DNA from 4 places in the Cellvibrio sp. GW822-FHT04B05 genome. Region 2 is predicted to be linked to each of the others. Evidence: predicted binding sites of a transcription regulator. Region 2 holds the regulator's gene; each other region holds the start of a gene.
The links. Region 2 encodes FliA, which starts transcription of late flagellar genes. Its sites were predicted from a motif close to TAAAGTTATNNNNNNNNCGGCCGATANCC; they were not measured.

Region 1 (5,851 bases), 250 kb from region 2:
CCCTGCAAAGATTTTTCTTTTGTCACTGACGTTCGTGTACTGGGGGCAATCGGTGTTGTCGAATTGGAAAACACTATCAACGTTAGCAAGTTGATGCCGCAGTTTATAGAAAATGGTGTATGGGTTCGTCCCTTTGGCAACATCATTTACTTGATGCCACCCTTTATCATCACCAAAGAACAATTGAGCAAATTAACGTCTGCAGTGTTAAAAGTCGTCGCTACGCTTGCAAAATAATTTTCAGTATTACTATTACGTTCAATAGTAATACACAGTTACATAAAAAAATCCCCGCGATAAACTGCACCTTATCCTGTCGGACATATGTCCAACTTTTGGGTGCAGTTTATCGCGGGGATTTTTTATGTGGATAATTTAAAGACTAGCGTTGCATATCGTACTTACGCATTTTTTCCACCAGTGTAGTACGACGAACGCAGAGCTTATCTGCTGCACGCGCGACGACACCACCGCAATCATTCAGCGCTTGCTGGATAAGGCTCATTTCCAAATTGGTAATGTACTCACGCAAATCGATACCCTGCTCCGGCAACAACGGTGTGTCGTTCATGCTCACGTAACCTGTACTACCCGAACCAGCAATGCCATTGGCTTTAGCTGGAGCGTGCACAAAATCTTCATCAGTTACATCAACGTGGCGATACTTGGATGGCAAATCTTGCACGCCAATCACCCCGAAGGGATGCATAATCGCCATGCGCTCTACAAGATTGGCAAGCTCGCGCACATTACCGCTCCACTCATGTTGGCAGAGTGACATAATAGCCGCTGAATTAAAACGAATAGAACCGCGCTGCTCGCTTTCCATACGCGAGACCAATTCATTCATCAGCAAAGGAATGTCTTCCGAGCGTTCTTTTAACGATGGCAATTCAATCGGAAATACATTCAGGCGATAAAACAAATCTTCGCGGAATGTATTTTCAAGAATCATTTGTTCGAGATTGCGATGGGTTGCCGCAATGATGCGTACATCAACAGGCTGCGTCTTATTACTGCCCACACGCTCAAAGCAACGTTCCTGCAGCACACGCAGAATTTTGACCTGCATATTCAGTGGCATATCGCCGATTTCGTCCAAAAATAACGTACCGCCTTCCGCGAGTTCAAAACGCCCGGCGCGTGAATTAATTGCGCCGGTAAAAGCACCTTTCTCATGGCCGAATAACTCGCTTTCCAATAATTCCGCCGGGATTGCCCCGCAATTAACCGGGACAAATGGTTTGTCACGACGCGGCGAATTGTAATGCAGATTACGCGCAACCACTTCTTTACCAGTACCCGACTCTCCGGTAATCAGGACTGATACATCTTTATCAGCCACCTGCGCCATCATCTCGCGCACGTTTTGGATTTCCCGGCTGGTGCCGACAAGGCTGCGGAACAAATGCACGGGGCGACGCTGTGGCTGGCGCTTGCTGGTGGATTGCGCTTCACGGTACAACTGCGCGCGGTGGAGCGTATCAACAAGCTTGTTGTAGGTAGGAGGCAAAGAGAGTGTTGCAATAACCATGTAGCGGTAGAGGTCATCCAAACTTTCATCCGCGCTCTGGTTTTCATCGCCGATCAGTACAATTGCCAACTCGTCATTCCAGGAACGGATTTCTTTCAGCAGATGCGTGAGTGATTGGCCACTGTCACGATAATCACCGATAAAAATAGCGACATAATCTTCACCATTATTTTCTTCAGCGACAGTCGCCTGCCAGGTTTCGCTGGCTGACGTAAGCGTTGTTTCACTGAGAAAATCCAGCAGGATTTTTAAATCGTGTCTGCGTGACTGATTATCGTCAATAACAAGAACTTTATTGTTGCGCCACATACCCCAAGACCTTTTTCATTCCATGCCAAAACCTTGAAAACGCATAAGAAATATTCTTTCAAGGCGGTGAGATGACTTATTGGAGTAAGTAATAGACGAGGCTGGGTTCTTAGTCAAATTTATGGCGAAATGTTTTTGGCGCTTTAGCATTAATTAATCAACTCGAATAATTAATCGCCAAAAGAATGTCTTAACTTTACATTCAGAATAAAAATCGCGCTCACAATATTTTTCGGGAATTTGACAATATTTTACGACTGCTCTGAAGATACTTGCGGGGCTATCTCATCCCATCCCGACTTAACCGTCTTCAGCAATTGAATTGCTTCATTTACTTTTTCTGGATCGCTGTGTCTGGATGCATCAAGCAGTAGCAGGTTGATATATTCATAGAGCTGATCAAGACGCTCTGACAATTCGCCAGCTCCCATATCCAACGAACTGCGTAGACCACCGACAATACTGATGGCCTTGCCCAACAATTCACCTTTAGCCGCAGCATCGCCGCGCTCAATAGCACCTTGAGCTGCCGCCAAGCGACCTAATGCACCTTCAAACAATAATTGAATTAAACGATGCGGTGAAGCATGGCTGACTTCTGACTCAATACCCAACTGGCGATATTGTTTCAGCGCTTCTTGTGGATTGTAGTTAGACACGGACTATCCCCTGCTAGCAGTTATGTTTACTAAGGCTAGCAGGGCTAAGTCGTTTTTGCGAGTTTTGCTATAAGAGAGTTGTTTTAGAAACCTTATGAAGTAGTATCCGTTAACACTTTTTTTCACAAGTCCCCTGCCAAATAAGCCATAAACACTCAATATCAGGTCGCCTGAAGAAAGGTTACCTCACGCTGGCATTGTGCGATCAAGCCCGCATACACACCTTTTAATTCACTCAAGGCGCAGACCAGGGTGGACTTATCATCGCGATTTGCAGTGATTACCTTATCGATTAACAGCACGCAAATACGATCAAGGTGGCGGACGCGTTCCCAGTCTTCCACATGCAGCGCCTTGCTCAACTCACGCTGCAAATTGCGCATTGCCATTACACCAGCCTCGCCACGATAGTCGGGTGCTGGTACCAGATAAATTGCCATGATAACCCTCTCTACACCTGATTGCCGATTGCATCCCAAGCGGTTTTTATCTCGCCTAGCAAGCGCCCGCATTCGTCAAGATAGTCTGGATTATTCTCGTAGTTGGCTTGAGTCAAACGACGAATGATGTAGTCATAAAGCCCATCAAGATTGGCTGCGAGCGCGCCACCTTCATTGTCATTCAAACTGCCTTGCAATCCGCCGACAATAGCGACCGCTTTGCTAATCAATTCCCCTTTGCGGGCGATTTGGTTTTGCGCCATGGCGCCTTTAGCTTGGGCAATACGCTCCAATGCACCTTCAAACAACATTTGAATTAAACGATGAGGTGACGCAGTTTCAACACCAGAGTGAACTTTTACGCTGGAATAATTTTGTACGGCAGAATAAGCATTCATAAATCACCACAAATTGTTTGAATTTTGCATTGCTGTTGACGGCTCATACTGAATAATCAGTGACCGTATAAGCTAACGGCATAAACCCAAAAACCTTTAACCAGAATCCGGCAATAATGCAAAAAACTATCCTTATAACCGACACCTCAACAGGCATAGGGTTTTATATTGCTCATGGATTAAAAACTGCAAGTTACAGAATCATCGCCTCTTGCCGGACAACAGCAGATATTTGCGTTTGCAAAATGAGGGACTGGAATGCATGACGGATTGACCTTATGGATTCGGACTCAATCCAATGCGGTATTGCAGGGCATCTACTATGGCAGGGTGAAATAACCACCAGATTGAAAAACTATTGCACAACCCGAATTACTGTATATAATCACAACCACTGTACAAATAAACAGATTCAGGAGTGCATCATGTCTGACTTAACGCCGCGCCAGGAACAGGTACTACAACTTATTCGCCAGTATGCGGAAGAAACCGGTTATCCGCCGACGCGTGCTGAGATCGCCCGCATTCTCGGCTTTAAGTCAGCCAATGCCGCCGAAGAACATATCAAAGCACTTGCACGTAAAGGGGCCATCGAAATTATTCCGGGTGCTTCTCGCGGAATAAAACTGCCCGATGTGCAATCAGGTATTCCTATTATCGGTCGCGTTGCCGCTGGCAATCCGATACTCGCGCAAGAGCATATTGAAGACTACTGCAACATTCCCCAAAGCTTTTTCTCTCCCAGTGCCGATTTTTTCCTGCGTGTACACGGTATGAGCATGAAAGATGCGGGCATTCTTGATGGTGACTTACTGGCAGTTCATAAAACTGACCAGGTTAGAAACGGACAAATTGTTGTTGCACGTATAGGCGAAGAAGTAACCGTAAAACGCTTCAAGCGAGTCAGCAACAAACCACAAGTTGAACTCTGGCCGGAAAATCCCGAGTTCGATGTGATTCAGGTTGATATGCGTGATCAGGAATTCAGTATTGAAGGTCTTAGTGTAGGAGTGATTCGTCGTGACTAATCTTGCCCGTGTAATACCGCCAACCAGTACAGCCCGCCAGCAACCTGCGAGCGGCGTAACCGAGCTGGTACTAACCAGTGATTCACCCGAACAAGTCGCATTGCTTTTGCCTATGATTGCCTTCCTCAGCAATGCATGTAGCGATCGCTGGATTACCTGGATAGCACCACACAATATCAGCCGTGAGCTACTTGAATCCTACGGCGTTAATACGCGTTATATTCGGGTAATTCACTGCCAAAATCCGCAAACATTGCTGTGGATTACCTGGGAAGCATTGTCGGCTGGCAATAGCCATACAGTGATATCAAGCCCTGGAAAATTGACCGATAAAGAACTAGCTCAACTTGAACTGGCAGCCAAGACCGGTTCTTGCCAAGGATTATTGTTGCGGGTTCGCTGAGTGTTTTTAGTTACAGGATTTTTGCAGGACAAGCTTGCTTGGAGGATCGGAATAATGCAGGGAGGCAAAGAAAGCGTTTGTAGGTTTTTTGTAGATTCAAAGAATCAATTGTGTTATGAAGCGGTATACCCTTTCCTATTAGTGCAGCATCAACTTCTCAGTATCACTTAACTCCTCTACCAAATCGTCCAACATGGCTTCTGCCTGTTGGTCCGCAATATCACCTGCAGCTTCCATTCCTGCCTCAATCATTGCTTTAGCGACCAGAAACTTTTCTTCCCCCAGGAAAGCCAGCGATTCTTGTGAAAAACGGATTGTCACCAGAGGCTCATTGCTTTCATCGTCAGCACGCGCCAACGCAACGTCGCCATTCAACAGCTCAATAATTTCATAGAAAGATGACATAGGTACCTCAGTGTGAAACGGACGCGTATTCTAACACCCAATTAATCTAAAACCTATTTGCTACACTCCGGGATTAATGCGGTGAAGCAATAAGAAAGATACAGGAATCTGAGCCGTAGACTAACCATCCCTGCTCTGTTCGCGGTATAAATAACGCTTGCCCAGCCTGGTATCCACCAGCAGTGCCAACGCCATGTAAATCCAGATGTCCTTGTACCACTATCACAATTGCGTACTCATCACTGGTTAATAGATAGTCACCATCCAACTGAATGCGCTGAACTTCAAAGTCATCAAAATTGACTATACGCTCTACCCTCATCTGCTCTGTTACATCCAGAGTCTCGGATGGTTGAAGCATGGAAAAGCCCATATCAACCAGTTCAAGCGCATCCTCAGTATCCCAATGTTCCTGGGTCAAAACCTTCTGGGCAAAGCTTAGAATTTTCCGCTCATAAACGGGAGTCTGGAACTCGACTACCCTAACCCCATGTTGTAATGCGTGGGGCACTAATTTGGGAACGGTCACAACATCACCGACAACCAGAGGATATTTCGCAATAAAGCTATCCATTGCTCCACGTAACACCCCCTCTTTGCAAAATAGTTCTTTATTTTCAATAGATTGTGATAACCCGTTAATCCAACTTATTAATTGAGCAGTCCCTACCGCTT
Region 2 (5,851 bases):
TGCAGAACTTGTTGCGTGAACGTGTACCTATTCGCGATATCCGCTCCATCGCCGAAGCCTTGGCGGGAGCAGGCATAAAGAGTCAAGATCCCGCCGCTCTTACAGCATTAGCGCGGGTAGCATTGAGTCGTCAAATTGTTCAAAACATCATTGGAAACGAGCGAAACCTGCCTGTTGTCACGCTTGAGCCGAGTTTGGAACAGTTGTTGCTAAATACCGTTCAACAGGCACAAAAAGCTGGCGCTGATGACAGTGCGTTTATTGAACCTGGGCTTGCAGATCGCTTGCAGCAATCACTGATTAGCGCAGCGCAGAAACAAGAGTTGTCCGGTAAGCCGTTGGTATTGTTAGTCGCTGCGCCACTCAGGCCAATGCTGTCGCGCTTTGTACGTCACAGCGTTCCCGATATGCGCGTGCTGGCTTACAACGAAATACCGGATAACAAACAAATCAGTATCGACGCGAGCGTTGGTGCTGACAAAAAGTAACTGATTAATTCACTTTGATATGGTCGCCCGCCAGGGCAGGAGTTGAGTATGCAAGTCAAACGTTTCGTAGCAGCTGATATGCGTCGTGCGTTGGAATTGGTTCGCCAGGAATTGGGGCCAGATGCAATTATTCTCTCCAGCAACCGCATCCCCGAAGGGGTGGAGTTGCTGACAACCATGGGTTCGGATTTGGAATTGAAGCAACTGCAAAACCGTCCGTTTGCTGAGTCAACTTTTGCGGCGAGCGAGCCGCTGCTGAGCGATGGCGATATCTCTCCACGCGCATTGGGCAACAACCAGCCGCGCAAAATAGCGCCCGTCATTAGCCAAGTCGCCACGAGCCACCGGAATGCCGGCCACCAGAATGCCGGCCACCCCAATGCTGGTAAAACCGGTGCGCAATTGGCAGACGATATTGAAAAGGCGCGCTTACGCATGATTGCATCGCGTAAGGCGGAAGAATCTGCCAAAGAATTTTTAGTGGGAAAAAATACCGTTGTGAATGCCGGTATTCCGCGTCACACATCTGCTGCTGCGCAAAAGCCGATAAAGGGTATGAGTGCCGCTGACAAATATCCGTTGGTTGATACAGCACCTGCGGCAACCAACGCAGTTTCATTCAAAGAGGCACTCCAGCAAGAGGCGCAGGCGAAACAATCGTTTGCCGCAATCCCTGAAACATCTGATCACGCTTCGCAATTAAATGACTTGCAAGCGGAAATCGCCGATATGCGCTTCTTGCTTGAGCAACAATTGGATCGCCTTACCGGCCAGCAATCGGCACCGATTGATTCACCTATTTTAGCCAGTGTCGCGCGTCGCCTTGAGCGATTGAACTTGCCGAAGGATGTGATTGCCAAGGTTATTGGCTCGTGCAGCAAAACCAAAACCTTGAGTGATGCATGGCCGGATGCGCTGGCAAATCTTGCGCACCAGCTACCGATTAGTGGCCGCGACATCGTTGATGAAGGTGGCGTATTTGCATTTGTCGGTCCAACCGGTGTGGGCAAAACCACCACCATCGGCAAATTGGCTGCACGTTATGTATTGCAACACGGCGCCGATAAAGTGGCGCTGATTACTACTGATACTTATCGGATTGCAGCCCATGACCAACTGCGCTCACTCGCACGTATCTTGCGCGTACCGGTTCGTGTTGTTGACGAAGCGAATCCACTCGATAGCGTATTGCGCAGCTTGCGTCATTGCTCGTTGGTATTGATTGATACCGCCGGTTTCCGTCATGGCGATCCGCATTTAAAAGCACAGCTCAAAGCATTGGCGGATCAACCACAAGTGAAAACCTGTTTGGTGATGTCGTGCAACAGCCAGGCGCAAATGTTGAAAGCATCGATCCACGCTTATGGTGCCGCGCGTTTACAAGGTTGCGTACTGACTAAACTGGATGAGACCGCGAGCATCGGTGAGGCGTTAGGCGTAGTGATGCAAAATCGTTTGCCGATTGCCTATACCACTGACGGTCAGGACATCCCCAGGAATTTGGAGGTGGCGCGCGCGCATCATTTGGTATCAAAAGCGGTCGCCTTGCTTAAAGCTAATCCGGCGACGGCGGTTTCTTAAGCAGTAAACAGTTATAACCACGGAAATTTGCCGGTGAAACTGAAATTAGTCGGATGAATCACCAATCCCTATCTATACTCAGTTCACCATTGGTGTGCCCTGGCTAGGTTGAGCGCAAAATTGCGACTCTCAGGCGCACAACTCGAAGAACAAGGTTTGGAGTTATGTGTAGATGAGCCAAATGCGACCCGTACAAGTGATCGCGGTATCCGGCGGCAAGGGCGGGGTAGGTAAGAGCAACATTTCCGTCAATCTCAGCATTGCCTTGGCAGAATTGCGCCGTCGCGTGGTGTTATTGGACGCCGATCTTGGATTAGCCAATGTCGATGTACTTCTCGGTATCCGCGCAACGCACACCTTGGCCGATGTATTGGCAGGCACGCACAGTTTGACGGATGTTTTGGTCACTGGTCCTGCCGGTATGAAAATTGTCCCTGCGTCCTCCGGCGTTCAGCGTATGGCAGAGTTGAGTTCGGCGGAACACGCCGGCCTGATCAATGCGTTCAATGATCTTTCCGATCAGGTCGATATTCTTGTTATCGATACCGCTGCCGGCATTTCCGATACCGTTGTCAGTTTTGTGCGCGCCGCCAATGAAGTCATTATCGTGGTGTGCGATGAACCATCTTCTATTACCGATTCCTACGCGCTGATCAAATTGCTCAATAAAGAGTACGGTATGCAGCGCTTCCGCGTGGTCGCAAATATGACGCGCACACCGCAGGAAGGGATCAATATGTTTAACAAATTAAATACGGTCTGCGAGCGCTTCCTGGATGTGACCTTGCAGTTTGTCGGTCAAATTCCATTTGATGAAAATGTGCGTAAATCAGTGCAAAAACAAAAAGCGCTGCTTGAGTTTGCGCCTACCTCCAAAGCGGCGGTGGCAATTCGCGCATTAGCCCAAGCAGTGGATAAGTGGCCTTTGCCCAATTCACCGACGGGTCGTCTGGAATTTTTTGTAGAGCGTTTATTGCAGGCAGCGAATGCGCGTTAGCTTACCGCCCTATGCCGAAAAAAGTATGGATGTAAAAGGGCGTATTACCGAATTAACGGTGATACATCCTGTTGTTGCTGAACAGAAGGTGCTCGATGGCCGCAGTCAATGGTTTAGCCATGTACGATAAAAAAACCTTACTTGATGCGCAGATCAAAATCGAAGACTACGCACCTTTGGTCAAGCGTATCGCCTATCACATGATGATGCGTATGCCTGCGAGCGTGCAGGTAGACGATCTTATTCAGGCCGGCATGATCGGCCTTATCGAAGCCTCCCAAAAATACGATGCCTCCCGTGGTGCCAGTTTTGAAACCTATGCAGGTATTCGCATCCGCGGTGCAATTGTCGATGAAATGCGCAGGGGCGATTGGGTACCTCGCTCGGTGCATCGCAACGCCCGCCGTGTATCGCAAGCGGTGGCAGCGGTTGAAGCCCGCACTGGTCGAGATGCCAGCGATGTAGAAGTTGCTGCAGAGTTGGGTGTTGACCTTGATGAGTACTATGTCATGTTGCAGGACTCTAACGGCAGCCGATTATTCAGTTACGAAGAAACCTTCGGCGAAGAAGATAGCAATATAGATGCATCAGAACACAGCAGCGCTTTTGTCAGTCCCCTCGAAGGCATCCAGCGCGACAGCCTTAAAAAAGCACTGGTAGATGCAATAGCGCTCCTACCGGAACGCGAGCGGATGGTGCTAGCCCTCTATTATGATCAGGAATTAAACCTGAAAGAGATCGGCATGGTGCTTGGCGTAAGCGAATCCCGCGTAAGCCAGATCCATAGCCAGGCAGCGGCGCGCTTGCGCAACAAGCTGTCCGATTGGCAATCCGCATAATCACTGTTTAAATAGCAAACGAATCAGGCGAAAAGTCTTTTTCGATGATTGATATTTGGCCGAATACCCAGCGTTATCAGCAATTTGGGCTATGATTCGAATTAAAAGTTGAAGATTTCTGCGCCGGAACTGGCCGAAGCTTCAACTCCTACTAGACTATGAGTAAATGAAAATCCCATCAGGGTGAGTGGAGGTTGCGTTGGATAAGAATATGAAAATCCTGATTGTTGACGACTTTTCAACAATGCGTCGGATTATTAAAAATTTGCTGCGGGATTTGGGTTTTTCCAATACCCACGAAGCAGATGATGGTGTGACTGCATTACCAATGCTGAAAAGCGGTGATTTCCAATTTCTGGTAACGGATTGGAATATGCCCGGTATGACCGGTATTGATTTACTAAAAGCGGTACGTGCCGATGAAAAGTTGCGCACGCTCCCCGTATTAATGGTGACGGCGGAAGCCAAGCGCGACCAGATTATTGAGGCAGCGCAAGCCGGTGTTAATGGTTATGTTGTTAAACCATTTACCGCACAAGCACTCAAGGAAAAAATCGAGAAAATTTTTGATCGCGTCGGTTAATGTTAGCTCGATCAAATAATAAATAAGGCGTTGTCATGGCATCTGAACTCCAAACATCCTTCAATGACGAATTTGTTATCGAATTGAAAGTGTGCGCCAAGTTGCTCACAGAAAAATTGCAAAGCAATGAATTCGAAGAAGCATCGGTGTTAATTCACACTATCACCCAGGCGCGTGATCGGCATATCTTTCAATCAGTGGGACGATTAACCCGTGGATTGCATAATGCCATTGTCAATTTCAATGTCGATGCAGATTTAACGAAAGAACCACCGAAGATTGCCAATTCAGATATTCATGATGCATCCAATCGTCTGAATTATGTCATCGAACTCACGCAAAAAGCGGCCGAAAAAACTATGGACGTAGTCGATGAAGCTGCGCCCATTGCAATGAACCTCGGACAGGAAGCCAACAGTTTACGCAATGAGTGGGCACGCCTAAAACGCCGCGAAATGGGCCCCGATGAATTCCGCCAACTTTACGAGCGTATGGATGGTTTTCTCAGCCAAATGGTGACAGGTACAGAGCAGCTTAATAAAAACTTGCAAGATATTGTCTTGGAACAAGGCTTTCAGGATCTGACTGGTCAAGTATTAAAACGCGTGATTGGTTTAATCAACGATGTTGAAAAAGACCTGGTAAGCCTTGTACGTATCGCAGGTCAGGTTGAAGAGATTGCCGGCCTTTCAAATAATGCCGAAACAGTCGAGCACGATATGGAAATAATGCAAAAACGTAAGACCGAAGCCGAGGGACCACAAATTAATAAAGAGCGGGCAGATGTAGTTTCCGGACAAGATGATGTCGATGATTTGTTATCGAGTCTCGGATTTTAAATTATTAAGTTTCCAGGTTTGCGGGTCAGGTGAGGATCGTTGAATGAGTTTTGGTGATGACGAGGATATTCTCCAGGATTTCCTGGTAGAGGCGGGAGAAATCCTGGAGCGCCTCAGCCAGCAATTGGTTGATCTGGAGCAGCGCCCTGAAGATAAAGATCTGCTTAATGCAATCTTTCGTGGCTTTCACACTGTAAAAGGTGGCGCAGGGTTCCTGGCATTAACCCCTATGGTTGAATGCTGTCATTTGACTGAAAATCTATTTGATATTTTACGCAATGGTAAGCGTGCCGTTACCTCTGAACTAATGGATGTCGTTTTACAAGCGCTGGATTTGGTAAATGAACAATTTGAATTAGTTTCCCAGCGCGAAGAGTTGCCTCCGGTAGATCATTCACTGATTGCTGCATTGGAGCGCCTTGTTTCTTGCGATGATCTTAATGAAGCCGAAAATGCGGCAGAAATTGCAGAGGCTGATAATGCTGTTGTACAAGACGCGGTGGATGCCCCAAGTGGTGATATTA
Region 3 (5,851 bases), on a different contig from region 2:
TACTCGCCCCCGGTGGTGTTTACCAATTTATTAATCCTCAATAAACCTGCCGGTATCGGTCGGCCGAATTCACCGCTGACTGCATCGATCAATCATGTTGAGAATATCAATCTCACGCACAAGGACTCGGTATTTACCCTGGAGTTTTCGGCGCTTAATTTTCAGATGGCAGAAGAAAACCAATATGCCTATCGACTGTTGGGGTTCGATAGTGATTGGATTTTGGCGGGCTCAAAACGGACGGCGACTTACACCAATCTGGACGCTGGCGATTATATTTTTGAAGTCAAAGCGAGTAACAACGATGGCGTCTGGAGCGATAAACAAGCCAGTCTCAATATTCATATTGCGCCACCGCTCTGGCTGAACTGGTGGGCCTATATTATTTACCTGTTGATTGTGTTGATGTTGTTCTACTGGTTTATACACATCCAACAATTAAAACTGCGCTATCAACAGCAACAAGTAGAGCAGGAGCGTTCGCTGGTGCGTCGCTTGCAACAAGTCGATAAATTAAAAGATGAATTCCTCGCCAATACCTCCCATGAATTGCGCACGCCACTAAACGGCATTATCGGGCTGGCCGAATCCTTGTTGGATGGGTTGAATGGTCCTCTGCCAGCACATACGCGCGATAGTTTGCGTTTAATTGCCGCCAGCGGTAAGCGTTTATCGGCGCTGGTAAATGACATTCTCGATTTTGCCAAATTAAAGAACCAGGGTTTGGTATTGCATAAAAAAGCGGTGGATTTGCATGTATTGGTCGACATAGTCATTACCTTGTCGCGCCCGCTGGTAGGTAACAAGCCGCTTGTCTTGCATAACTATGTGCCGGAAAATTTTCCGGCGGCGCACGCTGATGAAGATCGGTTGTTGCAAATTCTGCATAACCTGATTGGCAATGCAGTGAAATTTACTCACGAAGGTAATGTTAATATTTATGCAGAAGTGAAAGACAATTGTATTCGTGTACAAATTGCCGATACCGGTATCGGCATGAGTGCCGAACAGCTCACCGATATTTTCCAGCCGTTCCACCAGGTTGATGGCCGCGCCGAACGCGCTTACAGCGGTACGGGGTTGGGCTTGTCGATCACCAAGCAATTGGTGGAACTGCACGGTGGAACTATGTCAGTGCAATCCAATGCCGGCGAGGGGTCAGTATTCAGTTTTACCTTGCCGTTATCACTTGAATTACCCGCGAGTTCAATGCTCGATGAGAATGCGCAACAGTTGGTGCAGGTTAGCAGTGAAATACAAACCCGGCCGGTGAATGGATCGCGTCCTGCTCGCGCAGATCATCCGCACCAAGGCCATATTTTGGTGGTGGATGATGACTCGGTAAACCGCTTGGTTCTGGTGAATCATCTTGCATTGCGTAATTACCGTGTTACCGAAGCGGCGAGTGGTGAAGAGGCTATCGCATTAGTGGAAGAGCATGGCGATATTGATTTGGTATTGCTCGATATCATGATGCCAAAAATGTCGGGCTATGAAACCTGCCAGCGTTTACGCGAAACCTATCGCGCTTATGAGTTGCCCATTATTTTCCTCACCGCACGCAGCCAGACGCAAGATTTGGTAATGGGTTTTGAAGTGGGCGCCAATGATTATTTAACCAAGCCCATCAGTAAGGAAGAGTTGCTGGCGCGCGTGGATACCCACTTGCAATTGTACAGTGCAACGCAATTTTTAGATCGTAAGGTCGCAGAGCGAACCGAAGAGTTGCGCACAAAAAATGAAGGGTTAAAACAGGCGCAACTGGAATTACACAAAGCTTACAAAAAATTGGAAGAGGCAAGTTTGTCTGATCCCTTAACTGGATTGCACAATCGCCGGTTCCTGAGTAAATCAATCAGCGCTGATATTTCCCTGGCTGATCGCGAATATCAAAACTGGTTATCCGCTAATAAAGCGCGTGGTGAAGATGAAATTTATTGGCCGCTGCCCAAAGATCACGACCTGATTTTTATGATGCTTGATGTCGATCATTTTAAATGGGTGAATGACAGCTACGGCCATAGTGCGGGTGATAAAGTACTTGAGCAACTGAGCCGCTTGCTGGAAGAGGTATTGCGCGATTCCGATTATCTTGTGCGTTGGGGGGGCGAAGAATTTTTGATAGTTGCGCGTTTTTGTTCGCGCGACGAAGCACCGGAGATGGCCGAGCGTATTCGCGTAGCGGTGGCGCAGTATGTGTTTGATGTGGGCGAAGGGCAGCAATTGCAAAAGACTTGCTCACTCGGCTATGCCGTCTATCCGTTTTTTCCGCTGATGCCGGGTAAAGTGAGTTGGGAACAAGTAGTGGATACAGCAGATCGCGCTCTTTATGCGGCAAAAAATGCCGGGCGCGATTGTTGGGTCGGAATCAACAGTAAACCCGGTGCATCCTTGCAGGTAAATCCGGCGGCGGAAAAAAATCTGACGCTACTGCTCGCCAGTGATGCAGTTGAAATTGAATCGTCGGTCGATGCTGCGTTAGTGAAATTTTAGCGCGGCGTTTTTTTATCGGCAGATTCTGCTACTGTCTGCTGAAATTGTTGGAATTGTGCAGCAGTTGCATCCGTTTGGTATTTTTCTTTCCAGTCTGCGTATGGCATGCCATAAATACGTGCACGCGCATCTTCATAATCCACTTCAATATTGTCCACCTTGGCTGCCGCGACATACCACTTGCTCAAGCAGTTGCGGCAGAAGCCCGCAAGGTTCATCAAATCAATATTTTGCACATCTGTGCGGTTGTCCAGGTGTTCCAGCAACCGGCGAAAAGTGGCAGCCTCTAATGCTTGTTGCCGGGCGGCAGAAAGTTCATCAATTTTCATGGGTTAACCTTTAGCTTTTGGATAAATGGCCGTTAAGTAGCGGGCTCCAGTGTGGGTGATCGTGAATGACAGGTCAATTGCAGCTAATTCAGTCTGTACGCCTTGAACCTCAAATCAACCTGCCTATACTCAAACCGTGCCGACAGTGTTGCCGCGTTTATCTTGTTGGTTTTTTAAGCGTTTTTGCCGCTTTAATTCAAGCCTGTTTTTGTGTTGGGGGTTTTTGCGTGAATATTATTCTTGGGATTATTGTCGTCCTGGGATGCGTCATCGGTGGCTTTGTCATCCATGGCGGTAATCCTGTGGCGCTGATGTCGCCGGTCGAGATAATGATTATCTGTGGCGCTTCGCTCGGGGCGATGATTATTGGCAATCCACTGTCGGTAACTATCGGCGTGGTTAAATCAGCGGGTGCGCTGATGACGCCCTCAAAATTCAATAAAACGTTTTATCTTGAAATCCTCACCCTGCTGTACGACATCCTCAATAAAACCCGTCGTGAAGGCTTGATGGCGATCGAAGGTGATATTGATGAACCGGAAAATAGCCCGCTATTTGCCAACTACCCGGAAATTCTGAAAGACCACCATATTGTTGAATTCATTTGTGATTACCTGCGCATCATGGTGGCAGGCAATATGGCGCCGCACGAATTAGAGGCCTTGATGGAGCAGGAATTGGATGGTCATCATCAAGAGGCGGGGTTAGTACCCGGTGCTATCCAAAATGCGGCCGATGGGCTGCCTGGTTTCGGAATTGTGGCTGCAGTACTGGGGGTGGTGATCACCATGAGTAAGATTGGCGGTCCACCTTCTGAAATCGGTGCGTCAGTAGCGGCGGCTTTGGTAGGAACCCTGCTGGGGATTTTGTTTGCCTACGGATTTATTGGCCCTTTCTCCAGCTACCTGAATCATAAAGCGCGCGATGAGTCGCGCGCCTACGAATGTGTTAAGGCAGTATTGGTTGCATCCATGAATGGTGTGCCCCCGCAAGTTGCGGTGGAGTTTGGCCGCAAAGTGCTGTTCCACAGTGTTCGCCCCAGCTTTAAAGAGTTGGAAGAGCAATATCGCGCCAGCAAGAAGTAAAGGCAGAGGCTTATGGAAAAGGGCGCCAATCAGCAACCTGTCATTATCAAAAAGAAAAAGGGGCACGGCCATGGCCATCATGGCGGCTCCTGGAAAGTAGCGCTTGCTGACTTTATGACCGCGATGATGGCGTTCTTTTTATTGATGTGGTTGCTTGGTAGCACATCGCAAGAGGAACGAAAAGCCATCGCTGCACATTTTAAAGATCCCGGCAGTGAATATGTAATAGGAGAAGGGGGAGCAGATTTGGGACTTATCAGTCAGGATCAGCCGCAAAAACAGACGCAATCCGATGATCCTAATGATGAAACTGCCAATGATCAGGCGGATCATAGCGATAACATCAAGGATATGACCGAAGAGCAACTGAAAAAAGAAATGGAACGCATTGAAAAGGAACAATTGGAAGAGTTGAAAAAACAACTGGAAAGTGAAATCAACGCACTTGATTCCGTGTTCCAGCAAATCAAGGATCAAATCCTGATTGATTTCACCGCCCTGGGTTTGCGTATCCAAATCGTTGATAAAGACCAGCGTCCGATGTTTGATGTGGGTAGCGCGAACTTACAAAAATGGTCGTCAGAGGTATTGAATGCGTTAGCGCCAATTCTGGACAAAGTGCAAAACAAAATCAGCATTACCGGCCATACTGATGCGACACCTTACGGCGTGGGTGCGAAATACACTAACTGGGAGTTGTCGGCCGACCGTGCAAATGCTGCGCGCCGTGCATTGCTGGATGGTGCCTATCCAGAAGCTAAAGTGGCAACGGTGCAAGGTATGGGTTCCGCAGCACCGCTGTTGATCGATAAACCGGGCGAACCTATCAATCGCCGCATTGCGATTATAGTGCTCAAAAAGGCAGTTGCCGATGCGCTGGGTAGTGGCGTTGGAATTGACAGTAGCCAGCTGATGAAAAGCAGTGAAACTTTTACCGCACCAGCACCGGCGGAGCCGAAAATCTTATCGCCAACCGAAGTGGATGATGCGATTGATGCGGCAAGCGCACGCTGATATTTCTGTCGATTAATCAATGCATAAAAAAACGGGCTGAAAATCAGCCCGTTTTTTTTCACTCTTTAATTGGCATTTATTTAGTGCGAATGCACTTTCACCGGCTCGTTTTCAAATTTGCCCATCCGTCGCAAAATATGGTCAGCCATACCGCCAGCCAATTGTTGCTCGCTGAGGAAGATACGGCCGACATTTTCTTTCATCCAGAGTTCTGCCTCTTCTTCGTTGTGCGTTCTGACAACTGTTTCAATTTTGGGATTGAGCTTGCGCGCAATATCAATCATTTGCCGCACATGGAAGGTGTTGGCGGTAGCGGCGACCAATACACCCGCTTGCGCGATGTGGGCCTGGATCAATACGCTCGGATCAGCTGCATCACCGCAGACAGCGGGAATATCTTTTGCGCGCAATTGTTCAACCACATCGCGGTTAGCTTCGACAACGACATAGGGAACCTTGTATTCATTGAGGATTTTTGCAATGCGGCGACCAACACGGCCGTAACCGACCAGCACTACTTGTCCTGCCAAATAAGCATCATCGGTACTCATCGGTAACACCGCGAGTGGGTCGTCGCGCAGTTCCAGCGAGCGGGCAAATTTGGAGCGTTTACGAATCAAACGCTGCAGTGGTTCCAGGCTGGTAAATATCAAGGAGTTAAGCGCAATCGAGGCGAGCGCCCCGGCCAATATTAAATTGTGAGCTGTGGTATCCATCAGCCCCAGCGCCATACTCAAGCTGGCGAGGATAAACGAGAATTCACCGATTTGCGCCAAGCTTGCCCCGACCGTGAGCGCCGTATTTAGCGGATAGCGGAACGCCAACACCAGTGCAACCGCCGCGATAGTTTTACCGAACATAATAATGGCAACGACTATCAATACTTTGAGTGGTTCGGTGACCAGAATGTAAGGATCAAACAGCATGCCG
Region 4 (5,851 bases), 210 kb from region 2:
CAGCGTATTTTTAAGGTGATCGTAAGGATAATTATCGCGAAACCAGAAGGTTTCATTGGTAGTCATCGAATCCACAACCTGATCTTTCAGCTTACGGTTGACTCCCAGCTTTAATACTCGCACCAGTTCACCGAACGAGGCGATATTGTTCTCCTCCAGAATGCGGCGAATGCGGTTAGTCACTAGATATTGTTTGTTATCGCCCAGCGAAATGCCGCAGGCGTCTTCGAGGAATTGGCGAAATTGATCAAACTCGGTCTGGTCGATGCTGTCGCGACCCGACGGTTTGGCAAAGGACGACTCTTTATTAATCATAAATTTCCAATGTAAAACAATTGCCGCGCGTCAATTCACCACAGCAATACAGGATCACGCTTCTTCTGGCGGTAACAAGCTTTCACCGGTAATCGCCAACACACGGTCATTCACACGTTTTGCCAGTTCATCCGGATGGAATTTCGCCAGGAAGTCGTCCGCTCCCACCTTGCGCACCATGGCCTCATTAAAAACGCCACTGAGCGAGGTGTGGAGGACAATATGCAGTTTTTTCAGGTCAGGATGATTACGCACTTCTGCGGTAAAGGTGTAGCCATCCATCTCCGGCATTTCGATGTCGCAGATAATCATAATCAGTTCAGAATACGGGTCCTTGCCTTCTTTCAAGATGTCCTGCAGATACCTGAAGCCCTCTGCCCCGTCCTTCTTGAGTGTGGTTTTGATTCCCATGCTCTCAACCACACGCTGAATTTGCTTACGTGCAATAGTCGAGTCATCAATAATCAGTACGTGTTTTTGCACCACGCGATCGGCAATGCCATCCTCAATCACACCGGCGCTCACGTCTTCACGCGCAGGCGACACTTCCGCGAGGATTTTCTCAACATCGATAATCTCAACCAACTGGCCGTCCACCTGGGTAACGGCGGTCAGGTAATGCTCTCTACCTGCTCCCTTGGGCGGTGGATGGATATCGCCCCAGTTCATATTGACAATGCGCTCAACCGAACGGACCAGGAAACCTTGGGCAGTGCGATTGTATTCAGTGATGATCACGAAGCAACTTTCAATATCCGGTAACTCGCGGCGGCCAATGGCCAGGTTCATATCCATGATCGGCAAAGTGCCGCCGCGGATATGGGCAACACCCCGTACCACTGAGCTACGGCCGGGGATCGCGTTTAGCTGCGGGCACTGCAATACCTCTTTCACTTTAAAGACGTTGATGCCATACAGCTGTTGACCGCCGAGCCGAAACAACAGGAGCTCAAGACGGTTCTGCCCAACCAGCTGTGTGCGCTGATTGACACTATCCATTACACCAGCCATGTAATTACCTCATTTATTCTCAACATTAGGGCCACATTAATCTCAACAATAGGACCAAGGCTATCGATGATTCGATTACCACCATACGGCACAGTATTTGCTTTGATGCTAACTAAAGCAGCTTAGCGGCAAAAAACTGCCAGACTTTAGTCATTCATGATCCAGACCGGCACTCAGTTCTTACCCTTGAGGATAGGACAAAATATGGAACTTCCTAGTTTTTATAGCACTTTCTTGCGGAAATTTTTGCGCCACAGCAAAAGCGGGAAAGCTATAGCTGAACAGCAACTAGCCCCTGTTAAAGCGGCAATCCCTGGTCAAACGGGATTGGTTTTCCTATTGTGTGGGCTCGCCCCTTTAGCCTCGGCCCAGATTTATCCGTCAAACCAGCTAAAACAAGATATCGCCAGTTTTTTGGCGACTGAGTACAAACAGGTTGACCACCAACGCATCGATATCAGCGTCGGTAACCTGGATAATCGCCTTCGTCTTGCCACCTGTGATCACGCGCCGGTTTTCACCAGCCAGGATCCAACAGGCTTCGGCGGCAATATCAGCGTCAAGGCCCAATGTAGCGGTAGCCAGCCTTGGGCAGTACACGTTCCGGCGCAAGTGACTATTTATCGGGAAATTCCCGTCGCCATTCGCGACATCGCACGTGGTGAAGTGATTAGCCAGGCACAGATGACCGTCAGCCTTGTAAACATCAGCAGTATTCGCCAGGAGTTTTTACCCGAAGCGCGTGCCATTTTCGGCAAAGAGGCCAAGCGTAATATCAGCAAAGGCGAACCGTTTAAAACCGCCATGTTAGATGCTCCCACCGTCGTTAAACGCGGTGAAATCGTAATGCTGGAATCCCTTGCGGGCAGTATTAAAGTGAGCAGCGCAGGCACGGCAATGGTGGATGGTCGGGTCGGCCAGAAGATTCGCGTACGCAATAATTCGTCCGAACGGATCATCAGCGGGATTGTTGTGAGCCAGGGCGTAGTACAAACCTTGTGATAGAGGAAAGTTTTTTTAAATTATTGCTAAAGTTAAGCGGCCGCCGGCCGATAAGACTGCCAGGGACTCTTTTTATCAAGCACGTTTTAACTGGTTATCAAACGTGTTGTTAAATTGGTTTTAGGAAGAGGCTCTATTGTCACGCCATAGCAACCGCGACATCTTTAGTAAAGTTAATCGCCGAATGAGGTCAATCGCCACTGAGGCAAATAGGGGAAAAACATGAACTTCAACACCAACAATACATTGGACTCTGTCAGCGCTAAAGGTGCTCGCACCAAGCCTGCCGTACCTAATGCACCAGAAGCAAAAGCACCAGCCGCTCCTGATGCCGCACCCGTCAGCAAAGGCGCTAGCGATCAAGTGGTATTGAGCCAGGAGGCCCAAACCTTGGGGCGCTTGCAAGCCAAAATCAATACTTCACCCGATGTTGATCTGGAAAAAGTAGCGGAAATCAAACGCGCAATCGCTGAAGGCCGCTTTGAGATTAACCCCGAGCGTATTGCCGAAAATATGCTCAACCAGAATGAACTTCTGGGCTAGAAATCGCTTTCAGGATTAACGCAGCCCTCCCCCGGGGTTTTGTTGGTTCGCCACCCGTTTTAGTTGTACCACCCAAAATGAAGAGGTTGCTATGTCTCTCGATATTAGTTCGCTGCGCGACATGATTACGCAGGATTCCGCTGCACTTGCCCAACTTAAACAGCTCCTCACCTATGAGCGAGAGCAATTGGAGCAGCGCAAACAAGATGAACTCTCCAGGATCGTGGAAAAAAAATCAGTGCTTGTTGACCAATTGAATGTCAGCGCCAAGCAACGCCAACATATCCTTACCACTCTTGGTCTACCCGCCAACGCGGCAGGTTGGGATATATTTTTACAGCGCAACACTGCTACCCTGCCCCTGCGTGACGAATGGAAGCAGTTGGTCGGCGAATTTGAAGAATGCCAGAAGATGAACGATATCAATGGCAAAATGATCGCCCGCTCACAACAAACATTAAACCATCTACTTGGCTTATTGCGTGGCAAAGTTGCCGCCCCATCGCTCTACACTGCAAACGGCACCAAGGCCCAACAGACATCGTCTTACACCGTCGCTAAAGCGTAATACTGCAAATCCAATCAAAAGGGCGCGACCGCAAAGTTGCGCCCTTTTTTATTCTTGCCAATTCCATTACGCCCGCACTTGGTTCAATACCACCATTCATGCACCCCACCTGTGCAAGATTTCATGTATTTTGATGTAAAGCTGTTTTCTTGGGCAGCAAATAATAATTCATATCCATTTGATTTATAAAAACTAAATAAAAATTAACAATAATAATTGACCATATGGTCATGTAATTGGACTGGGTTTTGCTATTCACTAGCCTGTGCGCTTGTCGCTCCAAATTACATTAGCTTCGGCCAACTTATATCGAAGCACTCAACCACGTTAGCCAAAAACAATATGAAACCGAGCCAGATTCACCCAACGCGTGCCCTGCTGTTTTCACTTGCCTGCATGATGGGGAGCATGACATTAGCCAATCCCTCGAGTAAAGCAGAAGAGTTCCTCGAAAAACATTGCGCCCGCTGCCACAACGACGAACGCATGGCGGGCAATTGGACCCTGTCTGATGTCAGCATGGACGATGTTGCCCAAGGAATGAATTTAACTGATTGGGAAAGCGTGCTGCGCGTGACACAGCGCGGCGAAATGCCACCAACAAGTCGGCCGCAGCCCAGCCATGAAGAATTGACTGGTTTTATCGATTGGCTGCAAGGCTCGCTTGATCAATATGCCGTTGCCAATCCTAATCCTGGCCGCGCCACTTTGCGCCGGTTGAATCGCAACGAATACAGCAACGCGGTGCGCGACTTGCTGGATATGAATCTCGATCTCAGTGATGCGCTACCTGCCGATGATTCGGGCTACGGTTTCGACAATATCGCCGATGTACTTTCAGTATCCCCGGTGTTGATGGACCGCTATCTTGCGGTCGCCGGCAAAGTGAGCCGCCTCGCTGTGGGGTTGGGTTCCGATCAACCTTACACCACCACTTATCCGCTCCCCAAAGACGGCTCCATACTCAACCAGGGCGTGCCCTCTTACGACGAACGCATGAGCAATAATTTGCCGCTGGATTCCCGTGGTGGCGGTGTATTCAATTACTATGCGCCGCACGATGGTGTGTACGAAATCAGCGGTTACCTCAACTCCAACACCAACAATGAAGTTGATCGCCTCGAAGAAAATCGTGTAAGCCTGCGCGTGCCGCTCACTGCCGGTTCCCACGCAATCGGCCTGTCCTTCCGCAAAGAGCTTGCGTTGGATGAGCGCGTGCAAATCCTGCGCAATACCACCGAGGAGGTGCCACTACCCACCGCGCCGCCAACATCACTGACATTGGATTTTGTGGTAGATGGCGCGCGCGTTGGCAATGCGCAAGTGCCTTCCTATTTCATGTCACCGCGCTATGCGCAGCAAAATTTTCCGCGCGATGTATTGGAGATTAATGTCGCCGGTCCTTACGACGTAACCGGCCCCGGCGATACTGCGAGCCGCAAAAAAATCTTTAGTTGTACCCCCGGATTCTGGCCATTCAATGAAAAATATTGTGCGGAAAAAATTATCAGCTCGCTCGCGCGACAAGCCTATCGTCGCCCGGTAAACGAGAGCGATATTACCCGCTTGATGAAAGTGTATAACCAGACAAAAGACGCCGCAGGTTTTGCGCAAGGCATAGCCGCTGCAGTGCAGGCAATTTTGGTTTCGCCGAGCTTTTTATTTTTGTACGAGAGCGACCCGCAAGATGCCGCGCCCGGTTTTGTACATCGCATTAGCGACCTGGAATACGCCTCCCGTCTCGCACTCTTTTTATGGAGCAGCTTGCCGGATGAAGAATTGTTGCAGCTGGCCGAAGATGAAAAATTACGCAAGCCGGATGTGTTACACCAGCAAGTTGCGCGCATGCTGGCTGATGACCGCGCGCTTGCGCTCGAACAAAACTTTGCCGGTCAATGGCTGTACTTGCGCAACCTGGAATTCCATCGCCCTGACGTAAAAGAATTTCCCGAATTCGATGTGCCTTTGCGCGATGCAATGAAGCGCGAAAGTGAATTGTTTTTTTCATCGATTGTGCGCAACAACGCCAGCATCCTCGACTTTATCAAAAGCGATTACACCTTCCTGAACGAACGCTTGGCCGAACATTACGGCATCACCGGCATAACCGGCCCGGAGTTGCGTCGCGTTGCGCTCGCGCCCGATTCCATGCGCGGTGGCTTGCTCGGCCAAGCCAGTGTCCTCACCGTCACCTCCTATGCCAACCATACCTCGGTCGTTCGCCGCGGCCAGTGGGTACTTGCCAATTTATTAGCTGCGCCTCCACCGCCAGCGCCGCCGGATGTCCCTGCACTGAAAGCGCAATCCTCTAACGGAAAAGTGTTGAACGCGCGCGAACAATTGGCGCAGCACAGCAAAGATCCGGCTTGCCATTCCTGCCATGTGCGCATGGACCCGATTGGTTTATCACTG

Region 1: fliS (flagellar export chaperone FliS) is a predicted target of FliA. The motif match lies at 3,411-3,439, and genes of this name have one in related genera.
Region 3: motA (flagellar motor stator protein MotA) is a predicted target of FliA. The motif match lies at 2,832-2,860, and genes of this name have one in related genera.
Region 4: AC1RJL_RS16285 (chemotaxis protein CheV) is a predicted target of FliA. The motif match lies at 1,447-1,475, and genes of this name have one in related genera.

What each region holds. Positions count from the first base shown of each region.
Region 1 is NZ_JBXAMU010000005.1:66,143-71,993, reverse strand. Features, by position in the region: gene bioA (adenosylmethionine--8-amino-7-oxononanoate transaminase) at 1-237, shown strand, start outside; gene AC1RJL_RS16115 (sigma-54-dependent transcriptional regulator) at 383-1,843, opposite strand; gene fliS (flagellar export chaperone FliS) at 2,095-2,502, opposite strand; gene AC1RJL_RS16105 (hypothetical protein) at 2,664-2,942, opposite strand; gene fliS (flagellar export chaperone FliS) at 2,954-3,340, opposite strand; gene lexA (transcriptional repressor LexA) at 3,766-4,368, shown strand; gene AC1RJL_RS16090 (cell division inhibitor SulA) at 4,361-4,771, shown strand; gene AC1RJL_RS16085 (hypothetical protein) at 4,910-5,176, opposite strand; gene AC1RJL_RS16080 (hypothetical protein) at 5,250-5,851, opposite strand, start outside.
Region 2 is NZ_JBXAMU010000005.1:317,106-322,956, reverse strand. Features, by position in the region: gene flhA (flagellar biosynthesis protein FlhA) at 1-488, shown strand, start outside; gene flhF (flagellar biosynthesis GTPase FlhF) at 537-2,069, shown strand; gene AC1RJL_RS17140 (MinD/ParA family protein) at 2,242-3,066, shown strand; gene AC1RJL_RS17135 (hypothetical protein) at 3,056-3,196, shown strand; gene AC1RJL_RS17130 (RNA polymerase sigma factor FliA) at 3,162-3,905, shown strand; gene cheY (chemotaxis response regulator CheY) at 4,105-4,488, shown strand; gene AC1RJL_RS17120 (protein phosphatase CheZ) at 4,524-5,327, shown strand; gene AC1RJL_RS17115 (chemotaxis protein CheA) at 5,371-5,851, shown strand, end outside.
Region 3 is NZ_JBXAMU010000001.1:604,609-610,459, forward strand. Features, by position in the region: gene AC1RJL_RS02450 (diguanylate cyclase domain-containing protein) at 1-2,493, shown strand, start outside; gene AC1RJL_RS02455 (DUF1244 domain-containing protein) at 2,490-2,822, opposite strand; gene motA (flagellar motor stator protein MotA) at 3,050-3,907, shown strand; gene motB (flagellar motor protein MotB) at 3,920-4,921, shown strand; gene AC1RJL_RS02470 (cation:proton antiporter domain-containing protein) at 5,002-5,851, opposite strand, start outside.
Region 4 is NZ_JBXAMU010000005.1:103,020-108,870, reverse strand. Features, by position in the region: gene AC1RJL_RS16290 (CheR family methyltransferase) at 1-315, opposite strand, end outside; gene AC1RJL_RS16285 (chemotaxis protein CheV) at 370-1,326, opposite strand; gene flgA (flagellar basal body P-ring formation chaperone FlgA) at 1,531-2,328, shown strand; gene flgM (flagellar biosynthesis anti-sigma factor FlgM) at 2,551-2,871, shown strand; gene AC1RJL_RS16270 (flagella synthesis protein FlgN) at 2,963-3,439, shown strand; gene AC1RJL_RS16265 (DUF1592 domain-containing protein) at 3,848-5,851, shown strand, end outside.